2 regions of the Pseudoalteromonas sp. J2K-J031 genome follow, and region 1 is predicted to be linked to the other one. Evidence: predicted binding sites of a transcription regulator. Region 1 holds the regulator's gene; the other holds the start of a gene.
What was found. The regulator FliA, encoded in region 1, starts transcription of late flagellar genes. The targets are predictions, from matches to a motif close to CTAAAGNTNNNNNNNNNNNNGCCGATA.
Positions count from the first base shown of each region.

Region 2: a site for FliA is predicted at 2,621-2,647, ahead of pomA (flagellar motor protein PomA). Genes of this name have one in related genera too.

Region 1 is NZ_CM200279.1:2,635,675-2,639,992, reverse strand. Features, by position in the region: gene flhF (flagellar biosynthesis GTPase FlhF) at 1-1,303, shown strand, start outside; gene AC3KZC_RS11885 (MinD/ParA family ATP-binding protein) at 1,296-2,153, shown strand; gene AC3KZC_RS11880 (RNA polymerase sigma factor FliA) at 2,200-2,883, shown strand; gene cheY (chemotaxis response regulator CheY) at 2,929-3,312, shown strand; gene AC3KZC_RS11870 (protein phosphatase CheZ) at 3,330-4,100, shown strand; gene AC3KZC_RS11865 (chemotaxis protein CheA) at 4,117-4,318, shown strand, end outside.
Region 2 is NZ_CM200279.1:829,784-834,101, reverse strand. Features, by position in the region: gene AC3KZC_RS03815 (DNA topoisomerase III) at 1-134, opposite strand, end outside; gene AC3KZC_RS03810 (hypothetical protein) at 186-662, opposite strand; gene AC3KZC_RS03805 (flagellar motor protein MotB) at 860-1,780, opposite strand; gene pomA (flagellar motor protein PomA) at 1,786-2,547, opposite strand; gene AC3KZC_RS03795 (exodeoxyribonuclease VII small subunit) at 2,809-3,051, shown strand; gene ispA ((2E,6E)-farnesyl diphosphate synthase) at 3,052-3,942, shown strand; gene dxs (1-deoxy-D-xylulose-5-phosphate synthase) at 4,054-4,318, shown strand, end outside.

The sequences.
Region 1 (4,318 bases):
TGAGATTGTAGCTGCGGTTGATTACGACAGAGCGCCTACCAAAAGCAATGTTAGCCAAGCTTCAAGAGCCCCAATCTCAGAGCGCCAAACAACACAGACAGATAGCATGCAGGGTCAATTTGTTCGCCCTCGTGCAATGCAAGTAAAGCCAGAGCCAGAAGCAAAGGTGGCAGACAGCCTTGAAGCATTATTGAATCGTCAAGCAACTAAGCCACAATCTTCAACTTTATCAAGTATGTTAGAAAAACAACAAAAAGTTTCAACATCGCATTGGTATAAAGGCCCTGAAGAAGATGATTTGATACCTGATACTAAAAAAGTACCAGAAAAGACCGTTGAACCTTTGTTAAATGTTCACCCTCGAAACGATGCTGAAATTAAAGCAATGCGCGATGAAATGTTTGCAATTCGTCAACTATTGGAGCACCAAGTATCTGGTTTAATGTCACAAGACTTAGCTCGTAAAGACCCGACAAAAGCTTACATGGTTGATAGATTAAAAGGCATGGGGATCGGCAGTGAAGTGGCAGAGCAAATGGCGTGTTTTATTCCTGATGATGTGTCAGAGAAAAAAGCATGGCAAGCTTTACTTGAAATGGTACAAAGCCAACTTTATACCAGTAACAATGAAATTTTGCGTAATGGTGGTGTTTTTGCATTGGTGGGCCCAACAGGTGTTGGCAAAACGACCACAGTTGCAAAGTTAGCGGCTTTAGGTGCTCAAAAATTTGGCGCTGATAAAATAGCGCTAATCACAACAGATACTTACCGTATTGGTGCATATGAGCAGCTTGCAACTTATGGTCGAATTATTGGTTGTCCAGTTAAGCAGGTCAAAGATGCAAATGAATTAGCAGAAATGCTTTATCATTTAAGAAATAAGCGTCTAGTATTAATTGACACAGCAGGTATGAGTCAACGAGACTTACGTTTAACAGAGCAGTTGAATACCTTAATGAAAAATGCCAGAGTGGACATTCGCAGCTATTTAGTACTGAGCGCCACAGCGCAACATGAAGTATTGCAAGAAACAGTAAAACACTTCAAAAAGGTACATCTAAGTGGTTGTATATTCACAAAACTTGATGAATGTCTTAGTTTAGGAGAGATTATTAGTATAGCGATTCAAAATCGCCTCCCAATAGGGTATCTTACTAATGGTCAACGGGTTCCTGAGGATATTCGAGTGGCAAATGCAGAAAAACTAGTAAAAAAGGCTGAACAACTGTTCGCAAAACGTGCAAACACGCAATTTAAAAGACATCCAAACTTGGAGTCTCATGCAGTAGGGATGTATGATTAATACAGTTTTAGATCAAGCAAGTGGCCTGCGGAGAATGAATCAAACAAATCAAGCTGTGAAAGTAATTGCAGTGACGGGCGGAAAAGGAGGCGTAGGTAAAACTAATGTCTCGCTTAATATGGCAATCGCAATGGGGCAACAAGGCCAGCGAGTTCTTGTTCTTGATGCGGATTTAGGGCTTGCCAATTGTGATGTTATGCTCGGATTGCGAGTAGAGCGCAATTTATCTCATGTATTGTCTGGTGAATGTGAGCTTGAAGATATTTTAGTTGAAGGGCCTCATGGCATTCGCATAGTACCTGCGTCATCTGGTTCACAGAATATGGTGGAGTTGTCACCTGCAGAACATGCGGGGCTAATCCGTGCTTTTGGTGAACTTAATGCTGACTACGACGTACTAATTGTTGATACTGCAGCGGGTATTTCAGATATGGTATTGAGCTTTTCGCGAGCAGCGCAAGATGTACTTGTAGTGGTCTGTGATGAACCTACGTCGATTACTGATGCTTACGCTTTAATTAAAATTTTAAGTCGCGAGCATGGCGTCTATAAATTTAAAATTGTAGCAAATATGGTGCGTAGTTTACGCGAAGGGCAAGAGCTGTTTGCTAAGTTATCAAAAGTAACAGATCGCTTTTTGGATGTTGCTTTGGAGTTAGTGGCAACGGTGCCATTTGACGAAAATATGCGAAAATCTATTCGCAAGCAAAAAACAATCGTTGATTTATTTCCAAAATCACCGGCAGCCATCGCATTTAAAACTCTTGCAGCCAAAGCTGCTAAATGGCCTATTCCAAATCAACCTTCAGGGCATTTGGAGTTTTTCATCGAAAAATTAGTAAATCGCTGAGGCCTAGTGAGTGAGTAAAGTTTCCGGCTACTGCAATACTGAGCAAATGACCAACCTGATTGAACGACATGTTTCTTTGGTCAAAAGAATAGCTTATCACTTACTTGCCCGCCTACCTTCGAGCGTGCAACTTGATGATCTAACTCAATCAGGCATGATTGGTCTTATTGAGGCTGCAAAAAACTTTGACGGTACAAAAGGTGCAAGTTTTGAAACTTACGCTGGGATCCGTATCCGAGGAGCGATGCTTGATGAGATTCGTAAAGGCGATTGGGTGCCCCGTTCAGTACATAAAAACGCCAGAATGGTCGCTCAAGCTACATCAGAGCTAGAAGCAGAGTTAGGAAGAGAAGTAAAAGACATAGAAGTTGCTGAAAAACTTGATATTACGCTCAATGAATACCATGATATTCTTAATGATGTAAACAGTGGCAGGATTATTGGGATTGAAGACTTAGGTGTAGATGAAGATGTGTTACATAGTGACGATCAAGTTCATGCTTTTGATTCACCTTTTAATCATACTCAAACAGAAAAATTCAACCTTTCACTGGTTGAAGCAATAAAGAGTCTACCTGAGAGAGACGCACTCGTTTTATCACTTTATTACAACGATGAAATGAATTTAAAAGAAATAGGACTTATTCTTGATGTAAGTGAATCAAGGGTTAGTCAGATACATGGTCAGGCAATGGTTAAGCTCAAAGCTAAAATCACTGGCTGGATTTAATTAAGTATTTTGTGAATTTGGTTTTAAACCTCACTGGAGGATGTTTTGGATAAAAACATGAAAATTCTTGTGGTAGATGATTTTTCAACTATGAGAAGAATCATTAAAAATCTGTTAAGAGACTTGGGATTTACCAATGTTCAAGAAGCAGATGATGGGAGCACCGCATTACCAATGTTGCAAAATCAAGAGTTTGATTTTGTTGTAACTGATTGGAATATGCCTGGTATGCAAGGAATTGATTTATTAAGAGCTATTCGTGCTGATGATAAATTAAAGCATTTACCAGTTTTAATGGTTACTGCAGAAGCTAAAAAAGAACAAATTATTGCAGCAGCGCAAGCAGGAGTAAACGGTTATATTGTTAAGCCATTTACAGCAGCTACGTTGAAAACAAAACTGGATAAAGTGTTTGAGCGTTTAGGTTAAACAGGAAGGAGAGCTTCATGTCAGCCAGCGCTGCGCTTCATATTAACCTTGACCAAGCAAGGCATTTGGTTGCATTGCTTGAGCAAGGAGAGCAAGAACAAGCTAATGATTTTTTAATGGAATTGACAGCTGAAGGACAATCAGAACTCTTTGCTGAAGTAGGTAAACTAACTCGTCAATTACATGATTCTCTAAAGAATTTTCAGTTTGATGATAAAATTTCTGAGCTTACCAAAGAATCAATTCCAGACGCTAAGCAGCGACTAAACTATGTCATGGAAATGACAGAGCAAGCTGCAAATAAAACGATGGACGCAATAGAGGCTAGCTTACCTCTTGCTGATAAGTTAAGTGAAGATATAACCAAATTAAAGCCTTCATGGGATCGTTTGATGTCAAGAGATCTTCAATTAGGCGAATTTAAGTTACTTTGTAAAAATTTGGATCATTTTATCCAAAACACTCAATCCAATACCGATCAGTTGCATGGGTTAATGACACAAGTGCTGATGGCTCAAGATTACCAAGATTTAACCGGCCAGGTAATTCGTAGAGTGATTGAGCTCGTTAGAGAAGTTGAAGATAGTTTAATCTCGATGCTAACGGTGTTCGGATCGCCAGTAGATGGTCATAAAGTTGTACATGAGAAAAAAATAGAGGCAACTAAAGTTCATGATAAAGAACTTGATCAAGTTGCGGAAGGACCAATTATTGATGCTGCAGAGCGAGATGATGTGGTTTCGGGTCAAGATGAAGTTGATGACTTATTGTCAAGCTTAGGCTTCTAAATGGGAGAACAGCTGCATGAGCTTTGAAGTTGATGAAGATATTCTGCAGGATTTTTTGGTTGAGGCTGGAGAGATTTTAGAGCTCCTGTCTGAGCAATTGGTTGAATTAGAGAATAATCCAGAAAATACTGACTTATTGAATGCTATTTTCCGAGGCTTTCATACTGTTAAAGGTGGTGCAGGTTTTCTCTCAATGACAGAGTTGGTAGATGCATGTC
Region 2 (4,318 bases), 1.8 Mb from region 1:
AAATGACCAATACACCAAGAGACCACATCACCATTGGCAGCTTTAATAAAGCCATCGCCCTTTTGATGAGGTTTAGGTAATACATCGGCAATAGCGCGCCCTAATGACGGTTTTTCAGCAATGTAGAGTTTCATAAGAAATCAATTTTAACTGGTTATATATCCAGTATTTTAACACTCGAATAACTAAATAGACAAATGCTGTAATTTTTTTCTTTTTCTGAGAATTAACAATAAAGGGAGATAGCATACAATTAACGTTGCTATATTGATGATAGGTAAAAGCGTTTGATAAAGATAATTGCTGTAGGATAAATCCCAAAGGTGACGGTCCAACAATCGAAATAATTGCAGTAAAGGGGCTGATACAACAATTAATTGACCAATAATACTTTGCCATAAATAAACTTTATCTTTTAAAGCCCAGTTAGCGATTACAGCCATCCACGCAATATCGATTGCAGCCCAAAAAAGATACCTGTAGACAAACATATCTTTATCTACCGTTTTTATAAACGACTCAGACAAATTGCCGATTAAAAAAAAGAAGATTGTTACTAACACGAAATTAAAGGCGAGCTTATCCTTGCGCACAAAAAAAATAACAGCAGCAGGTAATAACAAAAAAACCATACTGCTGTTTACTATTTTTAATATAGCCACATACCATTCAGGCATTTGAATTAATCTTTTTTCACCGGTGGCTTATCAGGTGGATTACTATCGTCACCACCACCATTACCTGGCATATACGTATATTTATCGATTTTCTTCATTTCATTTGTCCTTAAATAAAAACTAAACTAGATTGCTTAGCCAGCCTAGTTAATCTTTTTTCATTAAAAAAATCAACAAATAACTTATTTTTGTACATCAATTGGGTCAGACTCTTTTGCCTTACCTTGCATGATTGAGATTTCAACTCGACGATTTCGCTTACGTGACTCACTATCTTCATTTGGAACCATAGGACGAGTATCTGCATGACCAATTACAACCATACGATTTTTATCAAAACCTGACACTTTTTGCATTTCACTCGCAACCGCAACAGAACGTTTTGCTGATAAATCCCAATTATTAAAATACAGCTCATTACTTACTTGATAATCATCCGTATGTCCCGATACGGTAATTTCACCTGGCACATCTTTGAGCAAAACCGCTATTTTTTGAATAATTGGCTTAAATTGGGGTTGTAAAAATGCGCTACCCGATGGAAAAGAGCCATTTTCACGAATACGAATAATAATTTGCTGACCTAAGGATTCAAGCTCAATAGCACCATCTTGAATTTGTTCTTCAAGTTGCTGTGCTATTTTTTTAACTAATTCATTAACTTGCTCTTGATCAGCTGTTTTTTCGGATGCTGCAGCTTCCGACTTAGCGGTGCTTTGTGACTCACCACCCCGTTTGTTTCCTCGCTGCTCCTGGCGACCGCCTGCTGAATCTTCATCACCAGCCTGAAACTCCAACATTTGCTGGGTCATTTCAGACGTTTGCTGCTGAATAGTTTCAATTGGCGACGGATCCGGTTTTCCTGGCCTGAACTCCATCGCGATGACACTTGTTCCTTTTGGAATATCTTTGACTTCTAATTTATTTTGCACACCAAATGCAAATTTCATTGAACCTGCTATTTGTTTAAATTTAAGCACATCCATTTCAGACATCGCCAGCAACAGCACAAAGAAGCACATCAATAACGACATTAAATCAGCAAACGTTCCCATCCAAGCTGGAAGCCCTGGAGGTGGACACTTACACTTGGCTTCCGACATATCGGCTAACCCTCCGTATCTACATTACGTTTAGATTCTGGTAGATAGTTTTTCAATATACCTTCGATGACCTTTGGATTTTGGCCATCTTGAATACCAAGCACCGCATCTAATATCAAGTTTTGATTAAGCTCTTCTTCCGCTTTACGGACTTGAAGCTTTGCAACGATTGGAATTGCGATTACATTTGCTAAAAACGCACCATATAAGGTGGTTAATAAGGCTACCGCCATAGCAGGACCAATCGCTTTTGGATCGTCCATGTTTGATAACATAGCAACTAAGCCGATTAAAGTACCAATCATGCCCATTGCAGGTGCCACGTCACCTAATGCTTTGAATAAGGTAGAGCCAGCATCGTGGCGTTCGGAGGTGAGTGTAATATCTTTTTGTAATGTTTCTCGAACGACATCTGCATCGTGACCATCTACGAGCATGTTTATGCCTTTTTGCATAAAAGCGTTTGGAATTTCAGCTTCTTCTAATGCTAAAAAACCCCCTTTACGAGCCGAATCAGCTAATTCCACTGCTTTTTCAATTAACTCATCAGGGCTTTCGATTTTAAACATAAACGCTTTACCAGCCACTTTTCCAATACCAAAAAATTGCCCCATGGTAAAGTTGGATAACACAACAAATAACGAACCACAAAATACAATCAAAACTGAAGGGATATCGACGAACATACCAAGGTCGCCACCTAGAATCATCGCCATGACGATAAAGCCTATTGCACCTACCATGCCTATTAACGTTGCTAAATCCACTGGCCCTCCGAGGGAAATCTATAAAAATCATTAGTTAACATAAAACTGTACTTATAATATAGGTCGTTTTTAGTATCGGCAAACTCTAAAATAACTTAAATCTAACTATAGCGTTAATTTTAATTTGAAAGCATTTTTTAAGCATGACTCCAGCGCATCATGCCACTGTTTTTTATTAAGACAGTGAGATAAATTGAATTACAACCCGATTCCCCCTAGAATCCCCCATTAACTAACTCAATCCCATGATATGACGACAATATGGCAACTAAAAAACCAGAAAACCTCAGTTTTGAAGATGCAATGCATGAACTGAGCAGCATAGTAGCAGATATGGAAACTGGTAATCTCACACTTGAACAGTCGCTTAAACAATTCGAGCGTGGTATCCAATTAGCACAAGTCTCATCTACTAAATTGCAACATGCTGAGCAAAAAGTCAGCATTTTAATGGGAAATGATCCGCAAGCCAAATTAACTCCTTTTGAAGCGGCAGCTGAATAAGTGACTATAAAAAGACTCATTTTAGATAATCAGCTTCGAGTTGAGCGTATCCTTGATACTTTATTAGCTCAACCTATGATTACTGACCCAAATTTGCTTGCCGCATCCCGTTACAGTTTATTCAACGGAGGTAAGCGCATCCGCCCTTGCCTGACATATGTCACTGGAGAAATATTAGGAGCTAATCCTGATGACTTAGATTTAGTGGCAGCAGCGGTTGAATGTATTCATAGCTACTCTTTAATTCATGATGACTTACCAGCCATGGATGATGATGATTTACGCAGAGGAAAGCCCACTTGTCATATTGCATATGATGAAGCAACAGCTATTTTGGCGGGGGATGCGCTGCAAACATTCGCATTTGAAATATTATCATCTAACCGCTTCAAAGCGATTAGCGCGCAGCAGCAAGTCATGTTGGTAGCAAACTTAGCTCGAGCATCAGGTTTAAAGGGGATGTGTGGTGGGCAGGCCTTAGATATTTCAGCTACCAATCGCGTAATAAACCTAGATCAATTAGAGCAAATCCATCAATTGAAAACAGGTGCATTATTAACAAGTGCGATTACAATGGGTGCCATTTGTGCCCCCAAAGCAACGCCTGAAATTTTGCATCACTTGAATGTCTTTGGCGAAAATATTGGCTTAGCGTTTCAAGTGCAAGACGATATTCTTGATATTGAGGGAGATACGGCTACGTTAGGCAAACCTCAAGGATCTGATTTAGAAGCAAATAAATCAACATACCCAGCTCTTTTAGGGTTAGAACAAGCGAAATTAAAATCTCAGCAATTATATGAAAATGCACTTAACGCATTAGCAAAAATACCTGAAGATACGACACTATTAGCACAATTAGCCGCGTATATCGTTTCTAGAGATCACTAACAACTAAATACAAAGCCTTAAATTATGCCGCTTGAAACAACAAAAGAAAAAGAACAAGCGCATTTTTAATGTATAATCGAGCCAGTAAAGTAAGGATAATCATTAAATATCATGACCGTTGATAATAGCAAATATCCCTTATTGGGTTTAATCGATGAGCCAGCACAATTACGCGAGCTCCCTCAAGAGCGATTAACTGCTTTAAGTACTGAATTAAGAGAATATTTACTCACATCAGTATCACAAAGCAGTGGCCACCTTGCGTCTGGCCTTGGCACTGTAGAACTGACAGTTGCGTTGCATTATGTGTATAACACACCCGAAGACCGTCTGATTTGGGATGTGGGTCATCAAGCATACCCACACAAAATTCTAA